Regions from separate parts of the Shewanella sp. 5_MG-2023 genome, predicted to be linked through region 2. Evidence: riboswitches for the same ligand, from Rfam matches in the RefSeq annotation. Region 2 holds a riboswitch; the other holds the start of a gene.

Region 1 (16,437 bases), on a different contig from region 2:
GGGGTAATGGGCAAGATGTTGCCATAACCCAAGGAAAGTAACAAACAAAGCGTAAAAGGAAATACCACGATGAAACAAACATATATAGCGATATTGATTACAGCAACCTTGGGTTTAGCTAGCGCATTTGCCAGTGACAGTAATACGGCCATTGTGGAACAATGGGGCCAGGATAATGCCGTTACAGTGACCCAGCAGCTTAATAGCGAAGGTAATACAGCGATCATTGATCAAGATGGTTCATTAAATACCGCAGATATTGCCCAACAAGATACCTCTGAATCTTCAGCAACCATCATTCAAAAAGGTGATGAAAACCACGCTGAAATTGATCAGCATCATTCAACAGAAACTGCATCGGCAGTAATAAACTCCGAAGGTAACGGTAATAGCGCTGAAATCGAGCAGCAATATTATAATGGCTTAAATGCAACCGCGACGGTGAATCAGCTGGGTGATAGTAATAGTGCTAAAGTCATGCAAAATAATGCTGATGGCGCGCTATCTACCATTAATCAAACGGGTAATGGCGATAGTGCCGAAATCAGAAACTATGTGTCAGACTTTGCCGATGCCACTATTAATCAATCGATTGGCAGCGGTAATGATGCTTATATTAATCAAGATAATTCCGATGGCGCATCTGCCACCATAACCCAAGCGGGGATGGACAATTCAGCAGAGATTTTCCAACAAACGGGTGATTTAAGTGACTCTGTCACTGAAGACACCGTCGCAGTGATAACCCAAACCGGTGAGCGCCATAACGCCTTTATTAGTCAAATCGGTTTATCTTCAGATGCTGTCATCACTCAAACGGGCACAGAAAACCACACCGATATCGAACAAACTGGCATCAATAACACGGCATTAATCATTCAAGATGATGCTAGCAATATAGCCAATGTAACCCAAGCTAACATGGACAATGCTGTATCAATTAATCAGAGTGGCTCTTTGGTCGGTATGGGTAATACGGCAATGGTGCAACAAAACGGCATTAATGAAACCATCAATATTGTCCAAGTGGGTAACTCAAACATTGCAGAGGCTCTTCAATACCATTCAACCGTAGGTAACCTTGTTGATATTGAGCAAATCGGCGATAGAAACTCAGCAAGTACCGTCTCCGCAGAAGATTTGGGGCTTTCAAGCCTCAATAGCCAGTCACTGGTTAAGCAATATGGTAATGATAATCGAGGGTTTGCTGACACTTGGGATAGCGGCGGAGTTGTCAGCATGACTCAGCAAGGTAATGATAACTTTGCAACTGCACAAAGTTATGGCGAAAGTACCATTGATGTTGAGCAAGTCGGCCAAGAAAATTATGTGTATGCTACTTCTGGACCCGGTAAATCTAGCCATGTTCAAATTAGCCAAAATGGAGAGTTTAATGCAGCTGAAGGAGGCTGGATAGATGCTACTGATGAAAGAACAGGTGCAGTTGTGAACATAAGCCAAGTAGGCAGTCAACATTTTATCAGCTTTGAAGCTATTGGAAATAATAGCCTTGTATTCGCTACTCAAAAAGATATCTATAACAGATCATACATTCTCGCTTCTGGCAACGAAAATTCTGCAATATTGGATCAATCCGGTATGGATAATACAGCAGACCTTTTTGTGCGAGGAAATTACAATACCGGAACAGTGACTCAAAGTGATAAAGATAATGATGTGAGTGCGTTCATATATGGTGAAAACAGTACATCAACGGTAAGTCAAAGTGATGTAGATAATAGAGTCAAGTTACGTTTATATGGAGAAAATAGCTCAGTGATTGTTACACAAAGTGGCTCAACTGCTGGTAAGGGGAATTTTGCCGACGTTGAGCAACATAATGCAGATAACAAGGTTTCAGTTGACCAATCTGGTGAAATGAATACCGCGACAGTATTGCAGCCCGCAACAAGCTTATGGGGTTCAGATTCTGGTAACAATATTTCAGTCGAGCAGACGGGTAGCAGTCATACAGCAACTGCTCGCACCTATTCTGGGGGAAATAGTAGCATTGACATTACTCAGCTAGGTGCTTCAAATACTGCTAGGGCATTAACTTATGGAGAAGGGGATATTTCAACTGTTTATCAAGATGGGACGGGAAATCGAGCAACAGCACAAAGCTGGTATGATGGAAGTACGGCGGTAATAAATCAACAAGGTGATGATAACGTTGCACGGGCTTTTACTGGTGCTTATCGCTCTAATGCTAATATTGAGCAAGTGGGTGTAAGTAACTCTGTAATTGCTCGTACTTACGGATTGGCTGATGAAATAATTATTAGTCAAGTTGGAAAAGATAACAATATTATTGCAAACCTAAGTCATCAAAATGGGGTTGATGGTGGTAATAATGCTTCAATTATTCAAAATAAGATGGACAATTTAGCTGTTGTGTCATCGTATGGGTACGCTAACACTTCGATAGTCGATCAAGATGGTTCATTAAACAGGGCTGATATTGTTCAGCAAAATACCTCTGAATCTTCTGCAACCATTACTCAAAAGGGTGATGAAAACCACGCTAAAATTGACCAGCATCATTCAACACAAACTGCATCGGCAGTAATAAACTCCGAAGGTAACGGTAATCGCGCTGAAATCGAGCAGCAATATTATAATGGCTTAAATGCGACCGCGACGGTGAATCAACTGGGTGATAGCAATAGTGCTAAAGTCATGCAAAATAATGCCGATGGCGCGCTATCTACCATTAATCAAACGGGTAATGGCGATAATGCCGAAATCAGAAACTATGTGTCAGACTTTGCCGATGCCACCATTAATCAATCGATTGGCAGCGGTAATGATGCTTATATTAATCAAGATAATTCCGATGGCGCATCAGCCACCATAACCCAAGCGGGGATGGACAATTCAGCAGAAATTTTCCAACAAACGGGTGATTTAAGTGACTCTGTCACTGAAGACACCGTCGCAGTGATAAGCCAAACCGGTGAGCGCCATAACGCCTTTATTAGCCAAATCGGTTTATCTTCAGATGCAGTGGTCACTCAAACGGGTACAGAAAACCACACCGATATCGAACAAACTGGCATCAATAACACGGCATTAATCATTCAAGATGATGCCAGCAATATAGCCAATGTTACCCAAGCTAACATGGACAATACTGTATCAATTAATCAAAGCGGTTCTGTCGTCGGCATGGGTAATACGGCAGTAGTGGAACAAGTCGGTATCAATGAATCCATAAATATTGTTCAAGTGGGTAATTCAAATATGGTCGATTTTTTTCAATTTAATGTGACTACGGGCCTTACAGTAGAGGTTGAGCAATTAGGTGATAATAATGTCGCCCGAGCGATTTCCGCTGAAGCTACAGCTAATTCAAGTCGCAATAGTCAGTCATTAATTATACAACATGGTAATGGTAATAGAGGGTACGCAGGCTCTTGGGACCGAGGCGGCATCGCCAGCGTGACTCAAATTGGTAATGATAATTCAGGTACCGCTCAAAGTTTTCTTGAAAGTAGCGCGATTATTGATCAAATCGGTAATGGCAATGATGCTCATGCATTTTCAAGATATGGGGAATCTGACATATATATCAGTCAAGTTGGTGATTTAAATGAAGCGTCAGGTGTTGCTCATTATGGTGAAGGTGTTGGTAGTGATATCGATATAATCCAAATCGGTAATGAACATTACGCTCATGTATCAGCAAGTGGAAATGCGAATATTATCGCGGTGACACAAACAGACATGGCGCAGAATGCAAATGTAAGCATAAATGGAAATGGTAACTCTGTAACGATTAACCAAGGATCTGGTATGTAGCTCATACGCTTATTAAGAGGCATAAGCCTCTTAATAAGCGCTCTTAATTCGAGCCTCTTAAATGATGTTAGAGAGTGAACTTGTATATACCATTAGCTGAAATGCAGATAAAAGAAATAGCAGTGGCTGAGCAGCTTAATAGTGAAGGCAATACTGTAATAATTGACCATGATGGTTCTTAAACACTGCAGATATTGTCCTGCAAGGTACTTAGGTTCTTCGGCAACCATCACACAAAAGGATGGTAAAAATCCCGCTGCAATATATCAGTAACTCTGTAGCGTAAATGCACTTGCGCTAATAAACGCCAACGGTAAATCTATCGAAAGCTAGCCATATAGCAAAATCCGCTAGAAAAGTGCTAATGGAGCGTTAGCTGCGATCAATCAGTGCTCGATAGTTTTCAAGCTGAAATTTATATTTCTAGCGCGACAATAAATTAGAGTTGTGAAGCCCGTAATGATGCTTATTATTGATAAATTTTTTCATCGCGTCCTTTCAGCATCCCCCCTTTTACATGGATTAATCAAATTTAAATGGGCCATTTGGCTGATATTTTCCAGAAATAAGCTGGTAATACCACATATGTAGATCAGTTTGGTTTCAAGGGGATTATTTCTGTTTATCAGCCTGTTTATCAAGTCGGTTTATCAAATCAGATCGATGCTGATCAGCCTAGCGCTCTATTTGTATAGCGTCATTATTATTGATTAAATTAGAGGATAATAATCGAGCTTAGGCCTTAATCTGATGGCGAAAAAGCTCAGGGCTAAGAGGTCGCCGTAACCCCGTAGATACCTAGTCGAAATGGATGAGGCTTAAGGCTGCGGTTCTGCGAATATTGATAACGCCAGAAATAATACAGCGATAGCATAGATAAGCCATCACTGCACAGTCAGTATTGCAGATACAAGTCACTATGGCGCTAGCGATAACAATATCAGCAGTAGACAATCGCGGCTGAGGCATATTTTACACATCCCAATAAATGGCTCATGAAATTCAGTGGAAATTATCCAAATAGCGATATTTAGTGCGTTATTAATTAAATTATGAGAATTGTTTTTTAGTATTACTTTGCTTTCTAAAGTTTAATTATTATTGATGAATTTAAAAATGACATTAATTGAGAGTAGAGCCGTTGTCATTTCTATGTTTTATAAGGCTGTAAAAATGTATTGAGTAGAAAGTATTTATATTGTTAGTTAAATTTATTATTTCGAGCCTTTTATTTTAATCTTCATTAAATACACCAAAAAATCTTCATTAAATCTAATTCAAAACGAATAATTCTCACATTGTTTATGTCAGTTTCCATGTTTTTTTAATTTTAATTGCAATTTTAGCACATACAACCCCAAAGAAAGTACAAAATCTTCAATGTGAAGTTGGGTTTAACTACATGTATTTACTCATTAATTCAATTATAAATGTTGATATTTCGATTTAAGGAATAGTACTAAAGTAGGGGGGGCGATGATTTTTTACCTATTAGTCTATGCAGTTTTAATACTCGAGGAGGATTCAGAATAAATATTAATCATCAATACTTTACACACTGAAAATGTGAAAGGAAATCTCCTTTCAGTATGTTAAAGGCAGAAAGCATGGACGTATTAAAAAGTAAGTATTTACATCGCTTAACTAAGATACTAGCAATTTCATTTGCCTTTGTCGTCTGTCTAGCTTCTTTTCCTACTTTCAGTCAGTCTGATTTAAGTGATTTTGATGAACTTGCCAGTGGGGCTAATTTAGCTCTAGTTTCACAAGATGGCAGTGATAGTTCATTAAGCTTATATCAGTCTGGTAGCGCTAATCGTTTTCAATCTCAACAATTCGGTTTTAATAATTCAATAAATGTTAATCAGCAAGGCTCGCATCATATTGCAGGCCTTAGGCAGTCTGGTGCCAATATTGAGGCTGAAATCTTGCAGATGGGTTTTGGAAATGCGGTTGTTTCGTTGCAACGCGGAGAAAATTTATACCTCGATGTGATGCAAACAGGAACTGGGAACCTAGCTTTAATTAAGCAAAGTGGTTACGACAATTCGATAGAGATCCAGCAGCACGGGTCTGGAAACGCAGTGGGTGTACTTCAATGGGGAAACTCACAAGATGTTGTGATCACCCAAAGATAATTTATCTAACTAAACGTATAGGGAAAGACAATAATGAAACATTCAAAATTAGCTTTATTAATTTCAGCTGTACTATTTGCTTCAACTAGTGCGCATGCTAGTGATAGTAACATGGCAACTGTGGACCAAGTTGGTAATGATAATTCTGTCATGATTACGCAGCAAGTCAATAGCGAGTCAAATGCAGCAACAGTATCACAATCTGGTGATGAGAATTCTGCAGAAGTGACTCAAGCTGATACTTCAAATACAGCAGCTTTTATTACTCAAGTGGGTAATGGGAATGAAGGGGCAATCTCTCAGCATAATTCAACCGCTACAGCATCAGCGACTATTGATACTGAAGGTAGTTTGAATAAAGCGAATATAGTGCAGAAATATTACAATGCCCAAGCTGCAGAAGCGGCAGTAAATCAAGTGGGTGACAGTAATATTGCAACTATTACGCAAGAAAATGCCGATGGCGCATCATCGACCATCAATCAGTTAGGTGATGGTGATACTGCAGAAATTAACAATTATGTGTCTGACTTTGCCGATGCCACCATTAATCAGTCTGTTGGCACTGGTAATGATGCCTACATTGAGCAGGATAATTCAGATGGTGCAGAAGCGACCATATCGCAGGCTGGAGCTGGCAATACAGGTAGCATATTTCAGCAAACAAATACGCTAACAGATAATGCTTTGGAAGAGACAGTCGCGGTAATTGATCAATCTGGCGATAATAACTGGGCAGATATTGTACAAACAGGCTTGTCGAATGATGCTGCAGTGATGCAAATGGGCAATGGTAACGAGGCATTTGTTACTCAATCTAATTTGAATAATGAGGCTGATGTTAACCAGTCTGGTGATAGCGGTTTGGCTACTGTGATGCAAAGTGGTGTTAATGGTCAAGCTACTGTGGAGCAATCAGACTTTAACCAAACTACAACCGTAACTCAGTCTGGTGACGGTCAAATGGCATTTGTCAATCAAAGTAATGCCAATAATACTGCCACGGTTACCCAAAGCGATATGAGTAACTTAGCGACAGTCAATCAAGCTGGTAGCGGTGATACTGCAACTGTTGTTCAAGCAGGTATTTCAAACGAGGCATTGGTTACTCAATTGCCTGATAGCGTAACAAATACAGTATCTGTATACCAAACTGGTGATGATAACTATGCTGGTGCAAAAACAGGATATAACGCCAACAACACTATTACTATTACTCAAACCGGTAATAGAAACTCTGTGACTGATAACGACAATGCAACTAATTCTTATGGGACCGGTTTTGGTGCGGGGGCATGGGGAAGCAATAATGTTGTCAATGTGACGCAAACTGGTGATGATAATAGCGCTTATGCCGACGGTGCAAGTACTGGCTCTATGGTTGATATTGTACAGGTAGGCAGCTTGAACGAAGCTATTGGAGAGTCTTGGTTTGGTTCAACTAATGACCTTGATATTAGCCAAACGGGCACAGAGCACTTTGCTGATGTTTATATCATTGGCAGTACAAATGTTGTTGCAGTAACACAAACTGATATGGGTAATAATTCGTCAGTAAACACCTTTGGTAATGGTAACTCTGTGACCATTAATCAAGGCGCAGTGATGATGCCTTAATAGTACAAAAGTATATTTAAAATAATTTAAACACTCTTTTGGCTAATAGTATCAGTCAGGTTGGCTTGCTAACCTGACTTTATTGTTTCAGGACTGTTTTACATTAACATGGAGTGAAGGGTGATGTTTAAAGTTATCAATTGGATGATCGTTTCTCGTTCGCAATTGCTTGTTGACCTACTTGATTGTCGTTGGCCCCAAGAGTTTTTGGTCAAGCTAGCTAAAGCAACTCCAGCAACTATGAGTACTAAATTAAATTCACATGAAATCTCTTTAGTGGTGTTTGATTTAGCTACCATAGATTTACAACAAGCTTATCAATTACAGCGTTTAATCGAACGCGAACACAGCTCGGTGAAAACGGTATTTATTAATTTCCCCAAACAAGTTGATGCAAAATTTTTGATCCACCCAGCTACAACGTTTGGTGTATTTTACAGTGATGCTGAACTTACCGCTATTAGCAGTGGATTTAACGAAATACTTAAAGGTCGCAGCATTATACCACATGATTTACATAAATCAGTCACTGGTGATGAAGCTGACGATGATAGTGAGCATTTAACCATACGTGAAAGAGAAGTACTTCAAGCGTTACTGGCTGGCAGTACAAATTTGGATATCGCCAATCAATTGTTTGTCAGCGAGAGTACAATTAAAACTCATTTATATCGCGCTTTCAGAAAAATTGGGGTATCCAGTCGCGGTCAAGCAATAGCTTGGGCACAGACTCACATGCATGAGGTTAGAGTATGAAAAGCATCTTATTGATGTTTTTTCTGTTCATCTTTTCAAGTCATGTCATTGCCGCTGGTAATTCAGTAACAAAACCTTTAGTTACTGAATCAAGGTTATCTACAGAGTCAACACTAGATATTAAATCAACTTTAGTGACTGAACCTTCTTTAAAGCAAATCAGCACTAAAAATAAACCGCCAATAGATCAAAGCCACGCAGAAAAGCTTAAGAATGCCAAAGAGCCAACAACGTCAGCGACAGATAAGAATATTCAAAAAGCTCCCAAAACTAAGCCTATTAATATTAATGATGCCGTCCCTAAGGATGAAGCTGATTTAATTGATGGGTTAATCTTAAACCGTGCGATGACCCGACTCGGCCATCGCTTTTACCGTGAATTTGTTGCGGCATACAGAGATATTGGTGGCGAGTCTAAACATACCGGGCTCACCGTTATTGAACAAGCTACAGCAAGAAGTGGTAGCAAAATATTAATACAACAAAACAGAAAAACCGTTTTTGTGACTTTTGTGTCGCCTATTAGTCGGAATATAGATGACCAAGCCAATTATGCCGCTAAACGCGTTAACTCTGCGGTAGTTAAGCAAAATGAACAAGCCGTTTTAGGAGCGTTGTTTGACCCAGATCTCGCACCTGACGAATTCTAAGCATGGAAAGCCAAAATGAAAAAAATAACATTTACTTCAATATTGCTCATTCTTTCAGTTGATTGCTTTGCCACTCAACTTATTTATCAACCAGTAAACCCAGCCTTTGGTGGCAGCTATTTAAATGGCTCATATCTACTGGCTAATGCAGCTGCGCAAAATGACCATGAAAGTAGTGGTGGCTCAGGTTATGTGGCCCCAACAGCATTAGAACGTCTCTCAAGTTCGTTACAGTCTCGGTTGATGAGCCAACTTTTTAATGATGCCGCCAATGGGGGGGAAGGTTATCTATTAACTGATGATTTTGAAATTAATGTCGTTAATGAAGACGGCTCATTGATTGTTCATATTACCGACGTATTAACCGGTGAAACCACCATTATTGAAGTTGGCGGTATTGTTGATGACAGTGTCGGGGGTTAATAATGAAAAAATTAATTATTAGCTTGTGCCTACTATCTTTAACAGCTTGCTCATCAATTGATGAAGAATTTGAAAATATAGATGCCACTTCAAGTTTAATGCCTAAAGGTGAAACTTATTACGATCTAACCAGTTTACCTTTTCCACAAGGTGCGATGGTTGCTGCAGTATATGATTTTCGCGATCAAACAGGACAATACAAGCCCATTCCATCAAGTAACTTTTCAACGGCAGTGCCACAATCCGGTACGGCATTTTTAGCCCAGTCACTTAATGATTCAGCATGGTTTATACCCGTTGAGCGTGAAGGACTGCAAAACCTATTAACAGAACGTAAAATTTTACGGGCAGGACTTAAAGGTGATGCCAGTAAATTACCGCAACTTAATAGTGCGCAGGTATTAATGGAAGGTGGCATTGTTGCCTATGACACAAATATTAAAACGGGCGGTGCTGGAGCACGGTATTTAGGCATTGGCGCTTCAGGTCAATACCGAGTCGATAGCATTACCGTTAATTTACGCGCTGTGGATATTCGAACTGGCCGATTACTCAGTAGTGTTACCACCACCAAATCGGTGATATCAAAAGAAATTACCGCGGGTGTATTTAAGTTTATTGATGCACAAGATTTGTTAGAGGCTGAAGCGGGTTATACTTCCAATGAGCCTGTGAGTTTATGCGTAGTCGCAGCCATTGAGAGCGCTGTTGTGCATCTTATTGCCGATGGCATTTGGAAAGGGGCTTGGAGGCTAGGGGATGCCACTACAGGTTTGCAAAATACTACCTTGCAAAAGTATTGGTTAGAAGCCCATAAAGAAGCGCAAGTCAGTGCCAGAATTAAGCGTGGCTAATTATCCGTCCTGAATAAATAGCCCCTAATTAACAGTCCCTTATGTTTCAATCACGATAAAGGTGCCAATGGCGCCTTTTATGTTTTCTGGGGGTAAACTTCTAGATACACAGACGCAGCCCTTAAGGCGATAACCACATAAGCAGCTTAGCTTTCATTATGGTTAAGTTAATCCAAGCTTTCATTATGTGGTGATCAAAAAGATGCCTAAGAAGTCTAATTGCATAAGGTTTAAAGGTAACCACCAAGAAATATAGCGCTTTTTTTAGCGACTTCAATGTTAATTGCTGGGGATACTTCAAATAAATCCCCTTTAGCATTGATAACAATGATGTGATAATGCCTAGATAAACTCTAAGTAAGTGAGCGTTGCTATAGTTAATCGAGCTGTCAAAATTGGCTTGATAGTGCCAACAACATTCAACAGTGATTAATAGCAAAGTGTTAAACTTGCTTGGCTTAAGTGACAAATGCAGCAGTAGCTATTATATAGTTAAGCAAGCGCTTAGTTGGCTGCTTGATTAGCGCATTCAACAATGATTTTCACTACTTCGATTATAATAACCAAAAGGATGATCAATCATGGCTGAAGAAACCATTTTCAGTAAAATTATACGCCGAGAAATTCCTGCCGACATTTTGTTTCAGGATGAGCTCGTCACCGCTTTTCGCGATATAAACCCACAGGCACCAACACATATTCTGATTATTCCAAACCATTTGATCCCCACAGCCAATGACGTAAAAGCATCTGACGAACTGGCATTAGGGCGAATGATGACAGTTGCGGCAAAGCTGGCTGATGAAGCGGGTATTGCACAAGATGGTTACCGCTTAATCATGAACTGTAATAAACACGGTGGCCAAGAGGTTTACCATATCCATATGCATCTACTTGGCGGTAAGTCACTTGGGCCAATGCTAAGTCGGTTGGATTAATACTAATAACATGAAAATAAACAGTGATTTTTTTCCGTTAACCGGCGTAGCAAGCCGATTTGTTAATCAGCTTGCCCATTGCCGTCGATTGAATATTAGTGCGTTAGAAGCCAGTGAACATCACGTATTACTGGAGTTGCCTTATAGCCAAGATATCATTGGTGACCCAGATACTGGGGTGATACACGGCGGTGTGGTGACTACGATCATTGATACCGCATCCGGCACTTCTGTTGTATGCGCTATTTTAGAGAAGTATAAATCCTTAGAAATATCGCCAACCTTAGATTTACGGGTTGACTACATGAAACCGGCTGAGCCAAACAAACCGCTGTATGCATTTGCAGAATGTTATCGTTTGTCGGCCAATGTGGCGTTTACCCGTGCGATTGCTTATCAAGACAGTATTGATGATCCTATTGCGCATGCTGTTGGCTCATTTATGCGTATTAGTCCAGAAATGGTGGGTGAAGAGTTTAGACAAGCTTTGATGGGCTGCGCTGATGAAGCAAGTGCAGTCAATTCAGCTGCTAATAACCAGCCTGATACTCAAAGTGTTGAAGTTATGCAGGCAGGCAATGCCAGTTTAACTGTGGGCGATATTAATGTTCATGATGTGGTTAAGCGGGCCATTGATTTAAATGACTATAGTTATTTATTAGAGAAAGTCCCTTATACCCAATTTATCGGGATGAGTGTTGATCGCTTTGGTGATGAAATGGTATTTAAGCTGCCAACTAAAGATGACAACATTGGTAATCCTATTCTGCCAGCCATACATGGCGGGGTTATTGCTGGCTTTATGGAAATGTCGGCGATTGTGCAGTTAATGGTATTTATGCAAGCTAAGAAAGTGCCAAAAATTATCGATTTTTCAATTGATTATTTACGTGCGGGTTTACATCAAGATACGTTTGCTGAATGTAAAATTACTCGTCAAGGACGCCGAGTTGCTAATGTTAGCATTAATTGCTGGCAGAAAAATCGTAAGCAGCTAATTGCTACTGCGAGAGCGCATTTCTTGCTTGATCAGTAGAAGTAACACACAGTTGATGCATAGATGAGCAAGCTGTTTGACACTGAGCCGACCATTTATTTTTAATACTTAAAAAAAGGAATTAATGATGACATTAAGAGTAATAATGATATCGCTAGCGTTAATGCTATCAGCCTGTGCTAATCATACCGCGGGAGTCATGGTTAGCTCTAATAGCGAAGTGAGAGTTGATAATAATTCTTTTGCGAGTAAAGTCGCTGTTGAGCAAGTCAATGTCAGAACGCAAGCGGATTTATTGCAAGGTTCTGCATTAATCATTAGCAAGGTGTCAACGGATTTAAGGCTGCAATATAAGTTTACTTGGTTTGATGTTGGTGGCTTTACCATTGAAGATGAAGCAAGCAGCTGGAAGTCATTAAAGCTACATGGCAAACAACAAATGCAGGTTAGCGCCGTTGCCCCTAATGCCAATGCAAGCCGTTTTGAAGTATATGTAAGAGAAGCATTCTCTAACTAAGTGTATCTTTTAAAATATAAAACACGCTTAATTGCGTGTTTTTTGTTTTATAGGCTTAGCTAATCATAAAAATATCTATGTGATAATTTTTTGTACTTAAATAGTTAATAAAAAGTGCCTGTTAGTGCTGTTGCACAGATGAAGGATAGTTTATAATCCGCCGCGCCAAGGGGTGTTTATCGTGTTGATAAACTGAGATGTCTAAAGACAAACCCTTAGAACCTGATCCGGCTCATACCGGCGTAGGAATAGGCTGCATGCTTTGCCGTAAATGTTAGTCATTAACTCAGTCATAAACCAAGTCGTAAACGAAAAACGACACCAATTTAATAACTGATAATTGTAATGACAGTCATGGATGCACATAACTAATTCACTATGCTTGCCGGATCTCAAAATTATAATTTGAGGTCCTATGTCTGTAATAAAATCTAAATCGCCACTAGCGATTGCCATTCTTGCCGTTTTATCCACTTCCGTTGTCGCTCAAACAGAAAATGTTGAACGCGTGGCGCCCGCTGCTGAAAAAATGGAAGTCATAGTGGTTAACGCTGACTTTAGTAATATAGCGCTAGAAAAAGTGCCATCCAGTGTTACCGTCATCGATAGCCAACAATTGCAAGATGAAGGCGCTCAACATTTTGAAGATGTATTAAACTCTATTGCTAATTTTAACTGGTCTGGCGGCAGCTCTCGGCCAAAGTATTTCCAAATTCGTGGTGTGGGTGAGCAAGAAGAATATCAAGGCGCGCCAAATTCTTCTGTTGGCTTCATTGTTGATGATATCGATTTATCTGGGATCGGCATGGTGTCGAGCATGTACGATATACAACAGGTTGAAGTTCTTCGTGGCCCACAAGGTACACAATATGGTGCCAATGCGTTAGCGGGTCTTATATACCTTAAAAGTAACGATCCCACCGATGTGTTTGAACATGGCGCACAAGTCTCTCTTGGGGACGATGACTTACAAACCTTCTCCGGTTTTAGCTCTGGCCCAATAACTGACTCTGGTAAGCTACTTTATCGGGTGTCTTTAGAGCAGCATTCACAAAATGGCTACCGCGACAATACTTACCTTGAACGTGAAGATACCAATGGCCGTGATGAATTCACTGCCCGTGCTAAATTGCGTTGGTATGCTGCAGATGATGTGCAACTGGATTTAACCTTTTTACATGCTAATTTTGATAATGGCTATGATGCCTGGACGTTAGATAATAATGGCTTTGAAACTATTACCGATAAGCCTGGTGTTGATGCGCAAAAGACCACTGGTGCTGGCTTAAAAGCCACATTCAGCAGTTTTGAAAAGTTCGAACTCACCTCGTTAACTTCATTTGCACAAACCGATCATCACCATAATTATGACGGCGATTGGGCCAACCCTGATTACTGGGATTCAAAACAGTGTACCGCGTATGATGACAACTGGAATGAAGTAGGAACAGAACCTTGTGTTTATGATTACACCTGGGATAAACAGGGTGAACGTAAAACCGTGTCACAGGAACTTCGTATCAGCTCAAACGAAGCTGGCCGAATTTTTAACGATTCGACTGATTGGTTAATGGGCTTATATGGCATGAACCTTCAAGAGGATAATGACTTATATTCTGAATACAATGGCTGGCCAGATGAAGTGCTGCAATCGGAATATGAAGCGACCAACTATGCTATTTTTGCTCAAACCGATACCCAGTTTAGTAATGGTTATGTATTTTCAGCTGGGGTTCGTTTAGAGCGCCGAGAAAGTGAATATTCAGACAGTAATGGTGATAAATTCTCACCTAGCGAAAACATGTGGGGTGGTCATTTAGCGCTATCTAAACCCATAAACCAAGACCATAATACCTATCTGCGTATTGCTCGCGGTTACAAAGCGGGTGGCTTTAACATGAGTTTGCCAGCTGAATTAGCCGATAAAAAAGAGTTTGATACTGAAATCTTATATAACTACGAGTTAGGGCTCAAATCTTCGTGGTTACAAGGTCAATTAGATACCAACTTGGCATTCTTCTATATGGATCGACGCGATCAGCAAGTGGCGGCATCACAACAAGACCCTGATGATCAGCAGCGCTTCATTCTATTTACCGAAAATGCAGGTAGTGCTGAAAACTACGGCGCCGAAATCGACTTTACCTACTATGCCACCGATAACATTCAATTCTACGGTAGTGCAGGTTGGTTAGAAGCCACCTATGGTGATTATCAATACAAGGATAAATATGGCAATGTCGTAGATTTAACAGGTCGAGAGCAAGCCCATGCGCCAAAATTTACTTATAGCGCAGGCATGAGCTATGTCAGTGATTCTGGCTGGTTTACCAATTTAAATGCTAGCGGTAAAAGTGATTTTTACTACTCTGATAGTAACGAATCAAAGTCAGACGCTTATACTATTTTCAATGCTCGAGTGGGTTATGAAACACAAATGTGGTCAGCGTATTTATGGGGCCGCAACTTATTTGACGAGCAATATGGCACCAGAGGCTTCTACTTTGGTAATGAACCAGACTTAGATTGGGCCGATAAGCAATATGTACGTTTCGGCGATCCACGTCAGCTAGGTATTACCTTAAACGTCAAGTTTATGTAGCTTGGCTGCAAACTATGTTAATTAAAGGGGGCTGTTAACCTGTTGGGTTACAGTTGATTTATTTAATAATAACAATACTTAACACTAAATTGCCGTCATGTTTTGAAAAGTTTTTTACCTTAAACTTTGATAGACTATGACGGTATTTTTATCACGATTAAGGAATTTCCATGAAATTGACTGCCGAAATCAGCATGTATCCATTTAATGAAAACTATTTAGACCCGATAAAGTGGTTTATTGGCCGAGTAGATAGCTACCCTAATATTGAACGTAAAACCAATGCGATGGCGACTCAGGTGTGCGGTGAATACGCAGATGTGATGGCCATGCTAGCAACCGAAATGGAAGCGGCCCATCAAAAATGGGGCAAAGCAGTATTTGTATGTAAATTTATTGGTGGCGAGCTTGATTTAAGCCACACCGAATAACCTGTAAATTCATCATAGTAATGAAATAGTAGCCAACGTTATGTTATCTGAGATCGTTCAATCAATACAAATTGCCATTACTGAAGTGTCTGTAATGACAGGCTGGGAAGCTGTTGCAGTGATTCTGGCAATTGCGTATTTGATATTAGCCATGAAAACCAATATTTGGTGTTGGGCGGCAGCCTTTGCCAGTACTGCCATATACACAGTGCTGTTTTGGAATGTGTCATTGTTGATGGAATCAGTGCTAAATGTATATTACATGGCGATGGCGATTTATGGCTTTTGGCTGTGGCGCTATGGTGCTGACAGTCGTCATCAAACTGAACTGCCAATTATTAGTTGGTCTCTAAACAAACACTTAGTGATTATTGCCGTTACTAGTGGTGTATCCTTGATTGTGGGCTACTTAATGGCCACAAATACAAGTGCTTCGTTTCCATATCTTGATGCATTAACAACCTGTTTTGCGGTGATGACTACTTATCTAGTGGCGAAAAAGGTAATAGAAAATTGGTATTACTGGATGGTGATTAATTCGCTATCAATTTACTTATACCTTCAAAAAGGTTTAATGCTAACTTCTGGTTTACTTATCCTGTATTTATTTATGGCTGTCAGCGGTTACTTTATGTGGCGTAAAAAAATGCTGCAAAATCATGCACCAGATGATGCAGCCTTAGCAAGCTAATGGCTATTTAGATAATGAGTCA
Region 2 (16,437 bases):
TCATAATAGGCCATGACTTTAGCGTACACGTGTAAGCTTAAGTTTGACGCTATGATAACTGTCTGATTTTGTGGGGAGTCGTGTGTCATCGACATAAATTAAATGAACTTAATGGCTTTTTTATCATCTAGTTTATGGTCAGCTTGTGGTTGAAGTCTGATCTAGCACGATTTATATCCAGTGATTCAAAAGCGACAGGAGGCGCAAGTAATGAACCAAGGTGGTGATAAACATTTAACACAAGGATTGGCAGCAAACACTAATTTTGAACCGGGTGCTAGTGGAAATTCGACAGGCTTAAATGGCACACAAGTTTCACATGGACAGCTTTACATAAATGCAAGCCGCCAAGAATCTGCGGTTGAAGTGATAGATTTCTGTGATCATGTTGTGAAGTTACAAACGGCGAATGCAACTAGCACTGAAGTAACTAGCACTGAAATAATGAGCACTGATGTAATTAAAGCCCAAACATTACCGCTGATCTGTGGGCTGATCGACAATCAAAATAATCACGGTCGCTTTTTAAAACAAAATTCTGATAACGAGTTTAAAAAGATACTGACATCACCATCGAGCATTATTGTTGCAGGGCTACATGTTGTGCTGGTGTTTATGTTATTTTCCTTAGCTGATAACACCATTAGCCATTTTGTCGAGATCAGCCGTGAACAAGCCGTTAAAGCTGCGACATCTGAAAGTAACAACCAAGAAATAAAAGCCTACTTTTTAACGGCTGAGCAAATTACCCAGCTAGCTAAGACCCTGCCAAGTGAACAAGCCTTGATTGAAGAGGTCGTCAGTGAAGTCATTACCAATGAAGAAATAATCGATCAAACTATATCGAACAAACAAAGTACTAATAAGGTTGTCGATACAAGCTCAATAGCCCCTGCAGTTGCAACTAGCCCAAAAGATACTGTTAATCACAAGGCAATTTCCCCAAAGCCTATTGACCAAAAAGATATTAACCAAAAAGCTGTTAACCAAAAGCCCATTGACTACAAGCCCATAATTGAAAAATTGCCAATAGCAGAAGCAGTGCAAGCCGAAACGCACCAGTTCGATTGGTCTTCAGTTGATAGCATGTATCTGCAGCAGCAAAAAGATAGCAGTAACGAACATCTATTTAAGCCACAATTGTTTAATGAAACCATCTCAGAGGCCAATACCATAACAAGCGACAATTTATCGGCCATCAATCAAGCTAGCCATTTCTTTATAAATAAACTCAATCAACAACAAGTTAATCAGCAAATAAGTCAGCAAGCCCATTTAGCGACTTCTGTTAGTGGTGCCAGCACCAGTGAGTTAACCCCTGAAATGGATGATATAGAATTAATAGTAATAGAAGATAAGCGCCAACCAACTACCCTCAATCATCGTTTAGATCCAAATAGAATTGTTAAGATTGGTGAAACTTGCCATCGATTGGTGGCATTACCAACCCAAATTAACCCTTATGCCGAAGGCTTAGATTTAGGACACCCATGTGAAGGAGGCAAAACAAAAAAAGCACTAAATAACGCCATTCAACAACGCTTATCGAAACTTAAATTACCTTGAACTGTTCAGACTTTCACAGAAGATTTATTTCAACAACATCAAAAATGAATAATATTTATCAAATTTATTTATCAAATTATTTCTGTATTAACTGGGTCTTAATCGCTTGGTTGTAAATTAAATTCATATATAACAGTATTTTAATTAGTGAAATAATTTAACTCATATTCCAATTCGAAAATTGTCAAAGACTTGTATTTTATTAAATAAGCTGACTATACTGCAGCCATCTTGTCGGAGTGCCTTTATGGCTGAGACCGTTTATTCGGGATCCGTTGAACCTGATCAGGCTAGAACCTGCGAAGGAAACAAGCAGTTAATTTGCTTATTTTTACCCTACAGTCAGCAGCAATTTTATAGTGAATGGCTGCGTGGCTAGATCATAAATATTAGTGCAAAATAAAAGATAGAATTAATTAAAGCAGAGTTATTGCTGAAGTTAATTTAACCCGCCATTTGCCGATATTTAAGGTCCAAAGTTAAGGTGTAAATTCAAGTCAATTACAGAGTTAATGTTAACTCGCTCGTCATCAACAATTCTCCAGGCAAGCAACTCTATTTTTTTATTTTGAGGTTGCTTATGTCAAATCGTCGTGAAACACGCGCTCAAGCGCAAAATTTTATTGAAACCCTAAAACCTTTACAGCACCCAAATTCTGAAAAGATCTATCTGAGCGGATCCCGCCCCGATCTGTTAGTGGGCATGCGTCAAATTCATCAAAGCGATACTATCCTTGGCGGTAGTAAAGATGCGCCCGTGACTGAAGCCAACCCAGCCATTAAAGTTTATGATTGCGCCGGTGCCTATTCAGATCCTGATGCTGAAATTAATGTCCGTTTAGGCTTAAACAAGTTTCGCCAAGCTTGGATTGAAGAGCGCGAAGATACAGAGCAACTTGATGGAGTTAGCTCTGACTTTACCCAACAGCGTTTGGTTGACGACGGTTTAGATCATTTGCGTTTTGAAGCCCTTGTTCGCCCTAAAAAAGCCAAGTCAGGCCGCCGCGTTACTCAAATGCATTACGCTCGTAAAGGCATTATCACACCTGAGATGGAATATATTGCCATTCGCGAGAATATGGCTAGAGAGCAAGTCACTGATGAGATTTTGACTCAAAAAGCCCCCGGTGAAGCTTTTGGCGCTCACATTGGCCAGCCTATTACCGCTGAATTTGTCCGTGATGAAGTTGCCCGCGGCCGCGCCATTATCCCGTTAAACATTAATCATCCAGAAGCTGAGCCAATGATCATTGGGCGTAACTTTTTAGTCAAAGTTAATGCCAATATTGGTAATTCTGCTGTGACGTCTTCAATTGAAGAAGAAGTTGAAAAGCTGGTCTGGTCAACGAGGTGGGGCGCTGACACTGTAATGGATTTGTCTACGGGGCGCTATATCCATGAAACCCGTGAATGGGTCATTCGAAACTCTCCTGTCCCCATTGGTACAGTGCCCATCTATCAAGCGTTAGAAAAAGTAAATGGTGTCGCTGAAGACCTAAATTGGGACATTTTCAAAGATACCTTGATTGAACAGGCAGAGCAGGGCGTCGATTACTTTACCATCCATGCTGGGGTACTGCTGCGTTATGTACCAATGACGGCAAAACGTCTTACTGGCATCGTTTCTCGTGGTGGTTCCATCATGGCAAAGTGGTGTTTAAGTCACCATAAAGAAAGTTTTTTGTATGAGCACTTTAGAGAGATTTGCGAAATCTGCGCTGCCTACGATGTGTCATTGTCATTAGGCGATGGTATGCGGCCCGGCAGTATTGCCGATGCCAATGATGAAGCGCAATTTGCTGAATTAGAAACCTTAGGCGAGCTGGTTAACATTGCTTGGGAAAATGATGTGCAAACCATCATTGAAGGCCCAGGCCATGTACCGATGCAGCTCATTAAAGTGAATATGGAAAAGCAGCTTGCCCATTGTGATGAAGCGCCTTTTTACACACTCGGCCCACAAACCACCGATATTGCGCCAGGTTATGATCACTTCACCTCAGGGATTGGGGCGGCAATGATGGCTTGGTATGGCGTGGCCATGCTGTGCTATGTCACTCCTAAAGAGCATTTGGGCTTACCGAATAAAGAAGATGTTAAACAAGGACTTATCGCTTATAAAATTGCAGCTCATGCTGCCGATGTGGCTAAAGGTCACCCTGGTGCGCAAATTCGTGATAATGCCTTATCAAAAGCAAGGTTCGAATTTCGCTGGGAAGATCAATATAACTTAGGCTTAGACCCAGATACCGCTCGTGCTTATCACGATGAATCGCTCCCCCAAGAGTCTGCCAAAGTTGCGCATTTTTGTTCTATGTGTGGGCCAAAGTTTTGCTCAATGAAAATCACTCAAGAAGTGCGTGAATACGCTGCAAAGCAAGCGCGTGATCAGTTACAAAAGGTGAACGTGCTTGACGCTAGCGAATTTAAACACCTGCAGGCACACTCTAATCACAATGTTAATTCCGTAGACGCAAGTGCAGATATAAGCGTTAGTAGCGGTGTAGATATTCAATCAGCCATGGCACAAAAGTCAGCTGAATTTAAAGCCACAGGCTATGCAATTTATCATCCGTTACCTTCTAAGCCAGACACAGCAACAAGCGCAGATTTAGCTGTTAAGACCACTGCTGAATTAGAGGCTTAACCATGAATGTTTCACAACCACATAGCTTAGAAACCATGTCGCCCATCGTCTGGACTATTGCCGGTTCAGATAGTGGTGGCGGCGCCGGCATACAGGCAGATTTAGCAACTATAAATGACTTACAGTGTTTTGGCTGCAGCACAATTACCACTGTTACTGCGCAAAATTCGGTGGCTGTAACACTAGTCGAGGCTGTGTCAGAATCCATCTTATTGGCTCAGCTAAATACACTTGCTAGCGATTTAGCGCCAGCAGCCATAAAAATTGGCTTAATTGCCAATCAACAACAATTGGTACTCATTGCTAATTGGTTAAAGACATTTAAAAGTCAGAGTTTAGCTAACCAGCTGATCCCGATTATTTTAGATCCTGTCATGGTTGCCAGTAGTGGTGATAGCTTAAATGAGCGCGCAAAAAAGCCGTTAGATTTTAGCCCTTTTAAAGGTCTAATTAGCTTAATTACCCCTAATGTTAGGGAGTTACACACGCTGACTGATACTAACAGCGTGGCATTTGAACCTCAGTGCACAATTAAAAGCCAAAGCCTAGACTCAAGTGATGGTTTTTATAGTGCGGCAGCGCAACTGGTTAAACAGCTTCATTGTCATGTGCTCGCCAAAGGCGGTGATGCAGTATGGCAACAAACCAAAGCCAATGATTTGTTCATTTGCCGTAAAGTTCACGGCGTGAGTGACGCCCATCAATATCAAGCTTATTGGCTTAATAGCGAGCGAGTTAATACAAGTAATAACCATGGCACAGGTTGCACCTTATCCACTGCGATAGCATGCTTTTTAGCCCATAACTATGTACTTCATGATGCCGTTGTGATGGCAAAAGCATATGTACTCAAGGGATTAGTGTGCAGTGAATCATTTGGTAAAGGCGCAGGGCCAGTGGTAAAAACCGCTTGGCCTGATGAAATACAATACTACCCTGAAATTACTGCCGTAAGTGGCGCTGAAATTAACAATTTAGGCAAAACACAGCAAGAATTAGCTGCTGGTGGAAAGTTTAGCAATGGATTAATAAATACAGCTCAGGGCTACCTAGATTGCCGCTTTCCTGCGCTGCATAAGGGCATTGGTGTTTATCCGGTTGTGGATGACGTGACTATGCTGCAAAGCGTGTTAGAAGCCAATTGCACCACAGTGCAGCTGCGAATTAAAGCTAATGCTGTCAATGAGGTCTCTAATGATGCTCAGCAAACCAAACTAGTACAAGATATTAGCCGCGCAATAGCTCTGGGTAAGCAATATAACGCCCAAGTGTTTATTAACGATCATTGGCAACTGGCAATACAGCTTGGTGCATTCGGGGTTCATTTAGGTCAAGAAGACCTTGAGTTAGCTGACTTAAATGAAATTTCAGCGGCAGGGCTAGCCCTTGGGTTATCTAGCCACAGCGTATTTGAAATTCTATTAGCTCAGCAATTAAATCCATCCTATATCGCCTTAGGGCATATTTTCCCAACGACCACTAAGGTGATGCCGTCAAAGCCTCAAGGCTTAGCAAAATTAGCACGCTACAGTGCATTACTTAACAACGTATGCCCAACCGTGGCCATCGGTGGTATTGATGCAAGTGTTATAACGGATATCAAAGCCACTGGGGTTGATAGTGTTGCCGTGGTAAGAGCCATTACTGAAGCAGAAAACCCTGCCAAGGCTTATTCATTGTAGAGCAGCAATGGCATCTAGCGGCTGCACAACAACCTCAGCAACAACCTCAGCAACAGCCAAGGCAATCACATGTAAAATCCCACAAGCCATCAGTGAAACAGCTGCAGTGTGAGCCAGTGTCATGACGATTACACAACAGCGTCAAGCTAATAAGAGTGGGCTCACTTCCAAGCAGTTTATCAAGTATGCCAGTCATATTTTACTGACTGATATGGGTGAGCTTGGTCAGCTTAAATTACTTAATAGCCGGCTACTGATCATCGGAATCGGTGGTTTAGGTCACAGTGTTGCCCAGCAATTGGCCGCCGCGGGAGTTGGAGAACTGATATTGATGGATCATGACAAGGTGGAGCTTTCAAATCTGTCGCGGCAATTACTTTTTAACGAACAAGATATTGGTTTAAGCAAAGCGCTACTTGCCAAAGATAAGTTAGCAGCAGCCTATGAAGACGTAAATATCATGGCAATTGAGCAGGCCTTTGGTGCTCATACGGAAGGCGCTGATACAGATGGTGCAAAATTAGTTGAATCTGTCGATCTGGTGTTTGATTGCACTGACAACTTTACTAGCCGCTTAATGATTAATGAAGTTTGTGTTCGTCACGCTACAGGGCTAATTAGCGCAGCGATTTCCGCTAATGATGGGCAATTATTTTGCAGCTCAACTGACTATCCGCAAAGGGGCTGTTATCAATGCCTGTACCCACAAGATACTCATGTTTCACAAACATGTGTATCAATGGGGGTTAACACTGCTGCTGTTCAAACGGTTGCATCAATGCAAAGTTTATTGGGGCTAAATTGGTTAACAGCCGATGACTTAGGCAAAGGCCAGCTAGCGGGTAAGTTACATGTGTTTAATGCTAAAAGCTTGCAATGGCAGATTATACAAATGAATCAAGACCCTAAATGTAGTTGTTGTAGCGCAGCTATTACAGCGTCAACAAATGACGTCAACTCATGCAGATAACTTTACCGCAAAAGGATTAAACATGATTGAAATTGAATTTAATGGCCAACCAGAGCAGTTGCAACAAGCGCCAAGCTTATTAGCGCTAATAGAGTCTAAACAACTTAATCCCAAAGCACTGGCATTAGTGCTCAATCAACAAGTTGTACCAAGAAGTCGCTGGCAGGCCATTCAATGCCAGCCTAATGATAAAGTAGACGTCTTTTCAGCTGTAGCAGGGGGGTGATTATGTTAACCATAGCCGGACATCAATTTGAGTCTCGTTTATTTACAGGTACAGGAAAGTTTAGCGATGCTAACACTATGCTAGCTGCCATTGAGGCCTCTAACTCACAATTAGTGACCCTCGCAATGAAGCGTATTGATCATAGTAAAGACTATGATGACTTGTTGACGCCATTACAGCAAATGGGAGTTAAGTTATTACCCAATACTGCAGGGGCAAGAACCGCTAAAGAAGCTATTTTTGCAGCAGAACTTGCCAGTGAAATGCTTGGCACAAAGTGGATCAAACTTGAAATCCATCCAGATCCGAAATACTTGATGCCAGATGCTATTGAAACCCTTAAAGCTGCCGAAGTCTTGTGTAAAAAAGGCTTTATTGTGTTGCCTTATGTTCACGCAGATCCTGTGCTGTGTTACCGGCTAGAGGAAGTGGGCTGCGCCGCTGTGATGCCGTTAGGCAGTCCTATCGGCAGTAATCAAGGTTTAGCCACTGAGCCTTTTTTAGAGATGATCATTGAGCAAGCTAATGTGCCGGTGGTTGTTGATGCTGGGATTGGCGCACCTTCGCAAGCTAGCCGAGCAATGGAGCTGGGCGCAGATGCCGTGCTAGTCAATACTGCGATTGCCAGTAGTCAATCTCCCATAGTGATGGCGCGGTGTTTTGATTTTGCGGTTAGAACCGGTCGTGATGCCTATACCGCCGGACTTGGCAGTGTTACCAAACAGGCAGAACATACTAGCCCGCTGACGCAATTTTTACATCTGTAAGCCAGATTATTCCCTTACAGGTGAATGATTTGGTTTGAGTAATTTAACTTTGAATGCGGTTGGTTCAACAAATTAAGTTAATAGAGTGGCGCACCATGAGTTTTGTCGAGCAATTTAAACAGCTAGATTTAATCGATTTATCAATGCGGATTAATAGCAGCACTGAAGCTGATGTGCAACAAGCATTACAGCGCCCCCAAGGTCATATTGACAGTTTAATCGCGCTTTTATCGCCTGCTGCATTACCTTTTTTAGAAACGATGGCGCAGCGGGCATATCAGATAACCCGGCAACGCTTTGGGGCTAATATTGGTTTATACCTGCCATTGTATTTATCTAACTTGTGCGCAAATGAGTGTGACTATTGCGGTTTTTCTATGAGTAATAAACTCAAACGAAAAACCTTAACAGAGACCGAATTATTAGCTGAAATTCAAATCATTAAACAGCGAGGTTTTGATTCAATATTACTGGTTTCTGGAGAACATGAAACCAAAGTAGGCATTGAATACTTTAAAACCATCTTGCCACTGGTAAAACAGCATTTCAGTTATGTAGCAATCGAAGTACAGCCTTTGGCGCAAGATGAATACGCCCAGCTGGTGGGGTTAGGGCTCGATGCTGTGATGGTATATCAAGAAACTTATCATCGCCAAACCTATGCCAAGCATCATACCAGAGGTAAAAAACAAGACTTTACTTATCGGCTCACTACACCAGAAAGGGTCGCGGCGGCTGGGGTTGATAAAGTGGGATTAGGGGTATTGCTCGGATTAGACAGTTGGCGCGTAGATGCGTTATTAATGGGCTATCATTTGGCCTATTTAGAAAAACATCACTGGCGCAGTCGTTACAGTATTTCTTTACCGAGATTAAGACCGTGTACCGGTGGAATTAGTCCTAAAGTCGAATTAACTGATGTGGGCTTAGTGCAATTGATCTGTGCGTTTCGATTGTTTAACCCCCAGCTTGAAATTAGTTTATCTACCAGAGAAACCCAGCAGTTACGTAACAACTTATTGCCTTTAGGGGTGACTCATATCAGCGCTGGCAGCTCAACCCAACCTGGTGGTTATCAAAATCCCAACACCCAGTTGGATCAATTTGAAATCTCAGATGAGCGCAGCGCGGTGCAAATAGTGCAGCAAATACAAAAGTCAGGGCTTAACCCAGTATGGAAAGATTGGGAGACAAACTGGTATTAGTTTTTAAATTGGTATGCATTTTATCAAGACTATTCAATGTGATATAACTTGCTATTAGGTTGTTTCAAAAGGAGTTGTATCATGGAAATAGCATCAAGTTTTACCCTCGGTGTTCAAGGACTGCAACAGGCGCACAATGATTTAGCGCAGGCGACCACGGCGGTAGCCATCCCAGAAACGCTAAGTTCTGCCTCAGTACAAATAACTGCAGATAGCGTCACGCTTAGCTCGCAAACAGCGGCCCTGATTGATGCTCAGAAAGCTATTTCTCACGCCGAGGTTGCAGTAGATGTGATAAATGTCTGGTCTGAAAACATTGGCACCATAATCGATGTCTCAGTGTAGAACTCAATGTAACTTGAGCTGGCATTAATGACTTTGAGTATCATTAAAGCTAAATAAATCAGATATCTATCAAGGCTTGTTTTGGTCAATATCGTGCTGTAATAAAATTAAAGATTCTAACAATTTACTGGCAGGCCCCTGATTATCTCGGTTAGGGATAACCAAAGTTAATGCAATTTTACGACTTTTACTGCCTTTAAGAATAAGCCTGGCGAGCTTACCTTGGCGAATATCATCCTCGACCAAATAAGCGGGCGCCCAACAAAAGCCAATGCCACTTTGTAACACGTTTTTTGCTTCGTGAAAGTTTGATACTGTCCAGCGCTGCTCTGACTTTAACCAACCAGTATCTACTGATTTTTCAGTTGCAGTGTCTTTAATGACCACTTGTAAGTGCTGCGCCAGCTCTGTTTCATCGGCAACAATACCGCACTGGGTTAATGGATGAGTCGGACTGCATACAAGGTATAAGTCTGACTCACACAGGAACTCGGCAATATGGCCTTTTGCAGGAATACCGCAAATAGCGATATCGGCGATGTTATTGTCAATTAATTCTTGTGTGCCTGTGATCACCGAGTCAATGACAGTCACTCGGGTCCCACGGCTATCGGGCCAAAAGGCTTTTAAGGCGTCCACAAGAAATTGCATTGGATAGATGATTTCGCGGGCAATGGTCAAGTTGGGCTCCCAGCCTTGTCCTAAATTGCTCGCAAGTTGCTCAAGTTCATCAACGGTTTGGGTTAAGTGACGTGAGCGCCTGAGTAGTACTTCACCTTGCTGCGTTAGGTAAGCTTTGCGTCCCTTTACTTCAAGTAATTGAATCCCAAGTTGGTTTTGTAGTTTAGCCACAGCGTGATTGAGCGAAGATTGGCTTTATTCAGCTTTTCTGCTGCTTGGGCGTAACCACCAAAGTCCACTACAGATTGAATAATTCGCCATTGCTCAAGTGTGGATTTTGCTCTATTCATACAAAACTCATTAGTTTACAGGTCAATATTAAAAAGAGCGTATCACACAGTGATACGCTCTTGAAGGCAATCGAGAACGCGCTTAATTACTTAGCGCTAGGTTTCTCTTTTGTATTGCTGTTAGTTTTAGTGAGATCTTTAGGCGTCACTTGCACCGGCAAATACTTTTTCGTCGCTTTTATTTCAGCAAGGTAAGGGCCTTTATGCAGCTTCTCTGGCCAATCAAGAAGCATCATCGCCAATACATTGCGGTGTTCGCCTGACACCATATTGGGATTACCACGAGGTGACGGGATCAGTTGATACTCAGGGATAAATGACGCCGCAATATGGTTTTGAGTCTTTTTAACCACAGGATGGTTTGGCTGACCCGCTAATAAAAAGCTAATGCCGACTTCTGAAATAATGTCATCGGTTGCATCAGTTAAGATCCTATCAATGTTGTTATTAAAGAAATCTAAAATCCATTGATAATCTTTGGCGTTAACTTGCTCTTGGTAATAACCACTAGAGGCAAAAATAAAGTGTGTCATACCATATAGCTTGTTTCGGTACTGCTTTTTATCAAGATTGTTGTCTTTATCGTCAGGATAAGTCTCGATGAACGCTTGTTTATATACCTCGACATAATCCCCCACATTTAGCTGTTTAGCCCAGTAAACATAATTCACTAACTGCGCGGCCCATGATGTGATCATTTTAGGATCAGTCAAAGCTGGGGTTAAATCATAGGCTTTTAAGCCTTTAATCATTTGCTCATGACATGGCCCCATGAAACCCAGTTCATCGGTGCGACTGGCATAGCGCAATAAAATATCGCTATAGAAAATAAACTCTGGAAACGGCTTAAGGGCTTTTTTACGCGCTTTAGCACGAGGACCTTTACCTAACACACTAATAGCTTGTTCGGCTTCATCTTCAATAAAATTAGGTTTATCCATATTACAGGCAAAGTAGTTTTGTCTTTCTGTAATGGTGATCAAATCAATTAAAGCGGCATTAGCGTACTTTTCATCACCAGTCATGCGATACATACGTAAACCATAATGCCCTTGAATTCGAGGTGGCAAGGAATACATATTTTGTTCAAGGTTAAGCTGAATTGCGCTTCGAACTTGCTGGTGAGTTAATTGATGGTTATCTCTGGTTTCAGCAAAGCTGCTGGCACAAGTAAGTAGCAACGAAAAGCTGATTAAACTGGTTAAGGATTTAAATTTTCGAATTGCCAACATTAAAGGCTCTCCTGATGATTGATAATGGATCAGTCGGTGGATTAAGTATAATGCTCATTTGTTGGATTAGGGATAAATTATCTTCATTAACTACCAAAATATCAAAAACTTGGCGATTTGTTATTGAAGCGTTAGTGTCTGTATTAATCAAATTAACTAAATTTTGTTGCCAAAGTGGGTGATAGTAATCGAGCCCTTCATTAGCTATGCCGTTAAAGCTATAGGCCATATTTTTTGCATCCGGCCATTGTTGATTAAAACTCGCCTGAAAAGCCTGATTGATGGCGCTATTTAGTTGTTGATTATTTATATCATCCCCTTGCTGCTCAGAGTTTAAATAATACCAAGCGACTTTGCTGCGAAATACCCTAAGTTGCTGTCGATAAGACTCAGCAAATTGCTCTCTCGCTGAAGGGGTTAAATAGGCTAATTGGTGTTGTAGATGACTGCTTAACCAATAATAACCTAATAAATAATTATCTGTTGATACTCCAAGCTTATTTACCAAATAGAATTGGCTGCCTCGAGTCATAGCAGTAATGGCCTCGCTGAGGCTTTTCACCAGTTGCATTGCTTGGCGCCGATTAGATAAATATTTTGGAAAAACCACGCTCGCTTGGGCAAATTGCTGACCGATCACCGGATACCTAATGATATTCGCCATCGAATGCTTACTTGTATGGATATAGAGTTCACCAACTAAACGCTGCTGATGCCACAAGCGATAAGTTGTAATTGGTTCTGATGGTTCATTGACCGTTGCAGTGCCATTGCCAGTACTCGCGGTGGTATTGGTTTCATTAGTGGACGACATATCAGCTTGCACTTGGAGGGGAATCGCTTCGAATTCAAGCCCCAGAGGCGTTAATACATCGACAACTTGCTGAAATAAATCACTACTGTTTTTGGGGCCAAGATAAGGGGTATTTTTTATCTGACTAAGGGTTTTACCGATATTCCAAGGCGCTGTATTAATATTATTGGTTTGGCTTTCTAAGAAGGATAATAACAGCTGATTTGTTAATAACGGCTTTGTTGATAATGATTGGGTTGCCTGTAATGGCGCGCTTTGGGCTTCAGCTGAAGCAATGCTGGGCTCAGGCGCTGAAACTTGCTGCTTAATGGTTTTAATTGTCGCTAATAACTGCTGATTTTTACTTTTTGCCCGTGCTTGATAGGCCTGCCAAGTGGTTTTTCGGCATTGCTCATCTGGTTGTAAAAGTAAGTATTTGGCTAAACTGATCTCAAAAGCAGAGTTTGTATCATCGCGGTTGGTATCTAACTGGCATTGTGCGTTATTAAATACCAATTTCAAATTACTATTACTAAGGTTTCGTCTTATCGTTGCCTGTGCATTGTGTAACTGTGATTTGGTATCGATATCAAGTTGGGCTAGTGTAATCGCGTTAATTTTATTGGCTAATAAAGAGTAGGGCATGTGGCTATCTTCAAGCTCAGCGATAAAACTGGATAATTGAGGCGCTGTTAACAATGCTGATAATTCATCAGCTAAATGTAATTGGCACATTAATAGCCCTTCACGCTGGTTATGAGTGGCTAAGTGGCGGTAGTAATTTAAACGGTCGTTAAAATTGTTAAAGCCTAAGGTTAATTGCTCAAACTGTAATGTTTGGTAAGGGGTTGTTTGCTTTAAATCTAGGGATGCTAAAGACGGTTTGTATTGCAAACATTGTTGCACAAACAGCTGAAGAGGATTGGCAACTGCTTGCGCAGTTGCCAATAAACTAAAAGTTAGGATTACTACAGAAATGCTTTTTGGCATAAGCCACACGTTCTTCCACTGAAACGGCAGGGCCTTTGATAGACTCAACATGTTGCAAGCGTTGTAAAATCCCTCTACCGTTTGCGGTTTGAATTGCAAGTCCTGGTCGAGCATTTAGCTCCAGTAGTAATGGACCTCGCTGCTTATCCAAAACCATATCGGTTCCTAAATAACCCAGTTCACACATTTCATAGGCACTGGATGCGGTATGAAGCAGGGTGTCCCAGTTTGGGACTTGAATTTGTGACAATTCAAATTGAGTATCAGGATGCTTTAAAACAGGTTCATCAAATTGAACAGCAAACAAACTTTTGCCTGTAGCAATATCTAAACCGACACCGACAGCGCCTTGGTGCAAATTAGCTTTGCCATCAGAAGCAGCTGTTGAGCAGCGTAGCATGCCCATTACTGGATAGCCTTTAAACACGATTAAGCGGATATCAGGCACGCCTTCGTAACTAAAACCATCAAAAACCGGATCGAACTCAATCAAGCCTTCAACAATGGCGACATCAGGGGTGCCGCCTAAAGAAAACAACCCACTTAAGATGTTGGAGACATGGCGATAAACTTCAGTCGGCGTCACTTCATCGCCATTAGGTTTATAATAGCGACCGCCTTCCACTTTAGTGATCACCAAAATCCCTTTACCGCCAGAACCTTTTGCTGGCTTTATCACAAAGCCAGTACGGTCGATGACCATTTGCGGAATATCATTGATTTTGTGCTGCTCTTCAACAACACCAATCAAGTCAGGTACGGCAATACCATTGGCTAAAGCTAATTGCTTGGTAATCAGCTTGTCATCCACGCGTTTGTAATATTTACGAGGATTATATTTTCCAATGTAATCGATATTACGCTTATTCATATTTAATACGCCTTTGCGGCGCAGCTCCCAAGGCCAGGCAAAGTTCATTACTGATCTCCAGCCAAAGGTTTAAAGCGTTTAAGCTCTGTGAGACGGTAGCCAGTGTATTGGCCCATCACTAACACCATTGCTAAAATCACTAAGTGAATACCTAAGAAGTTAAATACCCAATATTGGATCCAACTGTTACTCATAGCAAGGTAGGCTAAGGTGGCGACAAACAAGCTACCACCGCCGGCCATCACTACCGCTTTAGGGCCTTCTTCTTCCCATAAAATTGACATACGTTCAATGGTCCATGCCAAAATGATCATCGGGAAGAAGGTAATGGTTAAGCCTTCACTTAATCCCACTTTATAGGAAATAAGCGTAAACAAGCCAATAATAAATATCACTACAATAATGACCGCGGATATTCGGGATATGAGCAATAAGTTAAGTTGCGATAAATAGGAGCGGATCATCAAACCAAAGGCGACAATTAACAAGAAGCCAATTAAACCGGTCAATAATGTGGTTTGAATAAAGGCTAATGCAATCAGTACCGGCATAAAGGTACCTGATGTCTTGATACCGATAATCACTCTTAAGAACACCACTACAAGCACGCCAATTGGGATCAATAAAATCCCTTTGAAGGTACTTTGTTCTTCTAGTGGTAATTGGTACAAAGAAAAATCCAGTGCATCTGAGTTTTTCATCATATCGATAGAGGTTGCCAGTGCTGAGCGTGTTTCTTGCAACATTGAAAAGTTAACTTGCGAGTTACTGCCACCAACAACATCTAACACCGATTGGTTATTGTGTTGCCATAAAACCAAGTTATCAGGACGGCCTTGTTTGTTGCCTTCAACATCAAATAAAACCCATTCACCATTATGATAAACCTGCACATAAGGATTGAGTTGCTGACGACGACGTTGGTCTTCTAGCATTAGACCACTCACTTGTTTTGCAGGAACGCCTTTAGAGTGCAGCATTTGCAAAAACAACTGGGTACGAGTGTTAACTGATAATAACAGTGCTAAATTCTGCGATTGATTAGTGTCGTTAATCACTGACATTAACTGCTGTGCGTAAGAAAGGTTATTAGCACTGCGCTGCCATACATCGTTCATGATTTGGTCAGCGGCGCCTTTTTCAGTGACTTGCCATAAAAAGGGTTCTGGTGTTTCAGGTACTTCATCTTGGGTGACGTCAAGTTGACCTGTCGGTACCAGTGTTACACGGTAATATAAGGATTGACGTCCAGAGGATTCACGAATTGACCAAACTGCTCTTCTGTCAGCCCCTTCTGAGATATTTAGACCATATCCCGGTGAGGTAGCATTTTCTGAAAGTACATCAAATGCAGGATCTTGTGGCAAAGAGAGTGATACTTCGGTTGGGTTATTATTACCATTAAACATCACTTTTGCTTCCACTGACCAGCTTTGAACCTGCTGACCAGGAAGGAAAGGGACGTTGTGTTCAACGCTGCGATAAATACTGGCTGCAGTACCGAATATAAATAATAACGCGACGAAGATAAAAAACGGTTTACGTGAATGCATTAGAAGTCCTATTTAACTTTTGTCGTTATTTGTTTGTCTTTTTTTCCATGAATATAGCTCTGGCCGACATCGACTACAGCAATATCTTTCATAAATTTACGACCAAGTAGTAAGGGATAATCTAAATGGCTACGATCGGTTAAGTTTAAGTCAGTTTCAGCGGCGTATTTACCAATTTGCAGGTGGGCATGAATAACGGGGCGGCGATCATCAGGTTGTTCTGCATCTTGTTTAATGCGCACAAAACGTTCAACTTTATGTTCAAAAGTATCCCCAGGTTGATCCTCTCCATTGATCATTACATCGAAGCGAACCCATTGAACGCCATTACGTTCAAATAACACAATATTGCGGGCATCTAATGATGACGATTCAGCGCCAGTATCAATACGCGTTGCAAAAGCGGCTTTTAATTCGTCAATAAAAACACTTTCTACTTCACCCAGAACAAACTTATCGGTTATTGCTGACTCAGGACACTGAGGTGGTTCATTTAATTGCGCTAATGCAACGGCATCAGCATCCATTTTTTCAGATTGTTTGGTAAGAGTATCGGTGATTTGTAACCTTAATTGTTGTACTTCTTCGTTTAAGGCAACAATTTCAGGTGTGGCGCTAA

Evidence for each region. A riboswitch is a leader RNA that binds a small molecule or an ion and turns the genes downstream of it on or off. The one in region 2 is predicted to bind thiamine pyrophosphate.
Region 1: linked by a shared signal. The riboswitch ahead of Q4557_RS00570 (TonB-dependent receptor) and the one ahead of thiC (phosphomethylpyrimidine synthase ThiC) in region 2 are both predicted to bind thiamine pyrophosphate.

The regions. Positions count from the first base shown of each region.
Region 1 is NZ_JAUORC010000001.1:126,324-142,760, reverse strand. Features, by position in the region: gene Q4557_RS00630 (curlin) at 1-41, shown strand, start outside; gene Q4557_RS00625 (hypothetical protein) at 70-3,801, shown strand; gene Q4557_RS00620 (hypothetical protein) at 4,600-4,770, opposite strand; gene Q4557_RS00615 (curlin) at 5,409-5,939, shown strand; gene Q4557_RS00610 (curlin) at 5,973-7,556, shown strand; gene Q4557_RS00605 (LuxR C-terminal-related transcriptional regulator) at 7,680-8,312, shown strand; gene Q4557_RS00600 (curli production assembly/transport protein CsgE) at 8,309-8,962, shown strand; gene Q4557_RS00595 (curli assembly protein CsgF) at 8,978-9,385, shown strand; gene Q4557_RS00590 (CsgG/HfaB family protein) at 9,388-10,239, shown strand; gene hinT (purine nucleoside phosphoramidase) at 10,821-11,177, shown strand; partial or broken gene Q4557_RS19910 (PaaI family thioesterase) at 11,188-11,571, shown strand; gene Q4557_RS19905 (PaaI family thioesterase) at 11,743-12,213, shown strand; gene Q4557_RS00575 (YcfL family protein) at 12,302-12,691, shown strand; TPP riboswitch at 12,850-12,958, shown strand; gene Q4557_RS00570 (TonB-dependent receptor) at 13,107-15,293, shown strand; gene Q4557_RS00565 (hypothetical protein) at 15,464-15,724, shown strand; gene pnuC (nicotinamide riboside transporter PnuC) at 15,765-16,415, shown strand; gene Q4557_RS00555 (phosphotransferase) at 16,430-16,437, shown strand, end outside.
Region 2 is NZ_JAUORC010000030.1:16,697-33,133, forward strand. Features, by position in the region: gene Q4557_RS16480 (hypothetical protein) at 211-1,566, shown strand; TPP riboswitch at 1,792-1,891, shown strand; gene thiC (phosphomethylpyrimidine synthase ThiC) at 2,147-4,213, shown strand; gene thiE (thiamine phosphate synthase) at 4,216-5,895, shown strand; gene Q4557_RS16495 (hypothetical protein) at 5,887-6,018, opposite strand; gene Q4557_RS16500 (HesA/MoeB/ThiF family protein) at 6,017-6,865, shown strand; gene thiS (sulfur carrier protein ThiS) at 6,888-7,091, shown strand; gene Q4557_RS16510 (thiazole synthase) at 7,094-7,858, shown strand; gene thiH (2-iminoacetate synthase ThiH) at 7,954-9,063, shown strand; gene Q4557_RS16520 (chemotaxis protein) at 9,145-9,408, shown strand; partial or broken gene Q4557_RS16525 (LysR family transcriptional regulator) at 9,478-10,379, opposite strand; gene Q4557_RS16530 (DUF3541 domain-containing protein) at 10,466-11,611, opposite strand; gene Q4557_RS16535 (hypothetical protein) at 11,589-13,394, opposite strand; gene Q4557_RS16540 (alpha-L-glutamate ligase-like protein) at 13,357-14,313, opposite strand; gene Q4557_RS16545 (inactive transglutaminase family protein) at 14,313-15,818, opposite strand; gene Q4557_RS16550 (ATP-dependent zinc protease) at 15,827-16,437, opposite strand, start outside.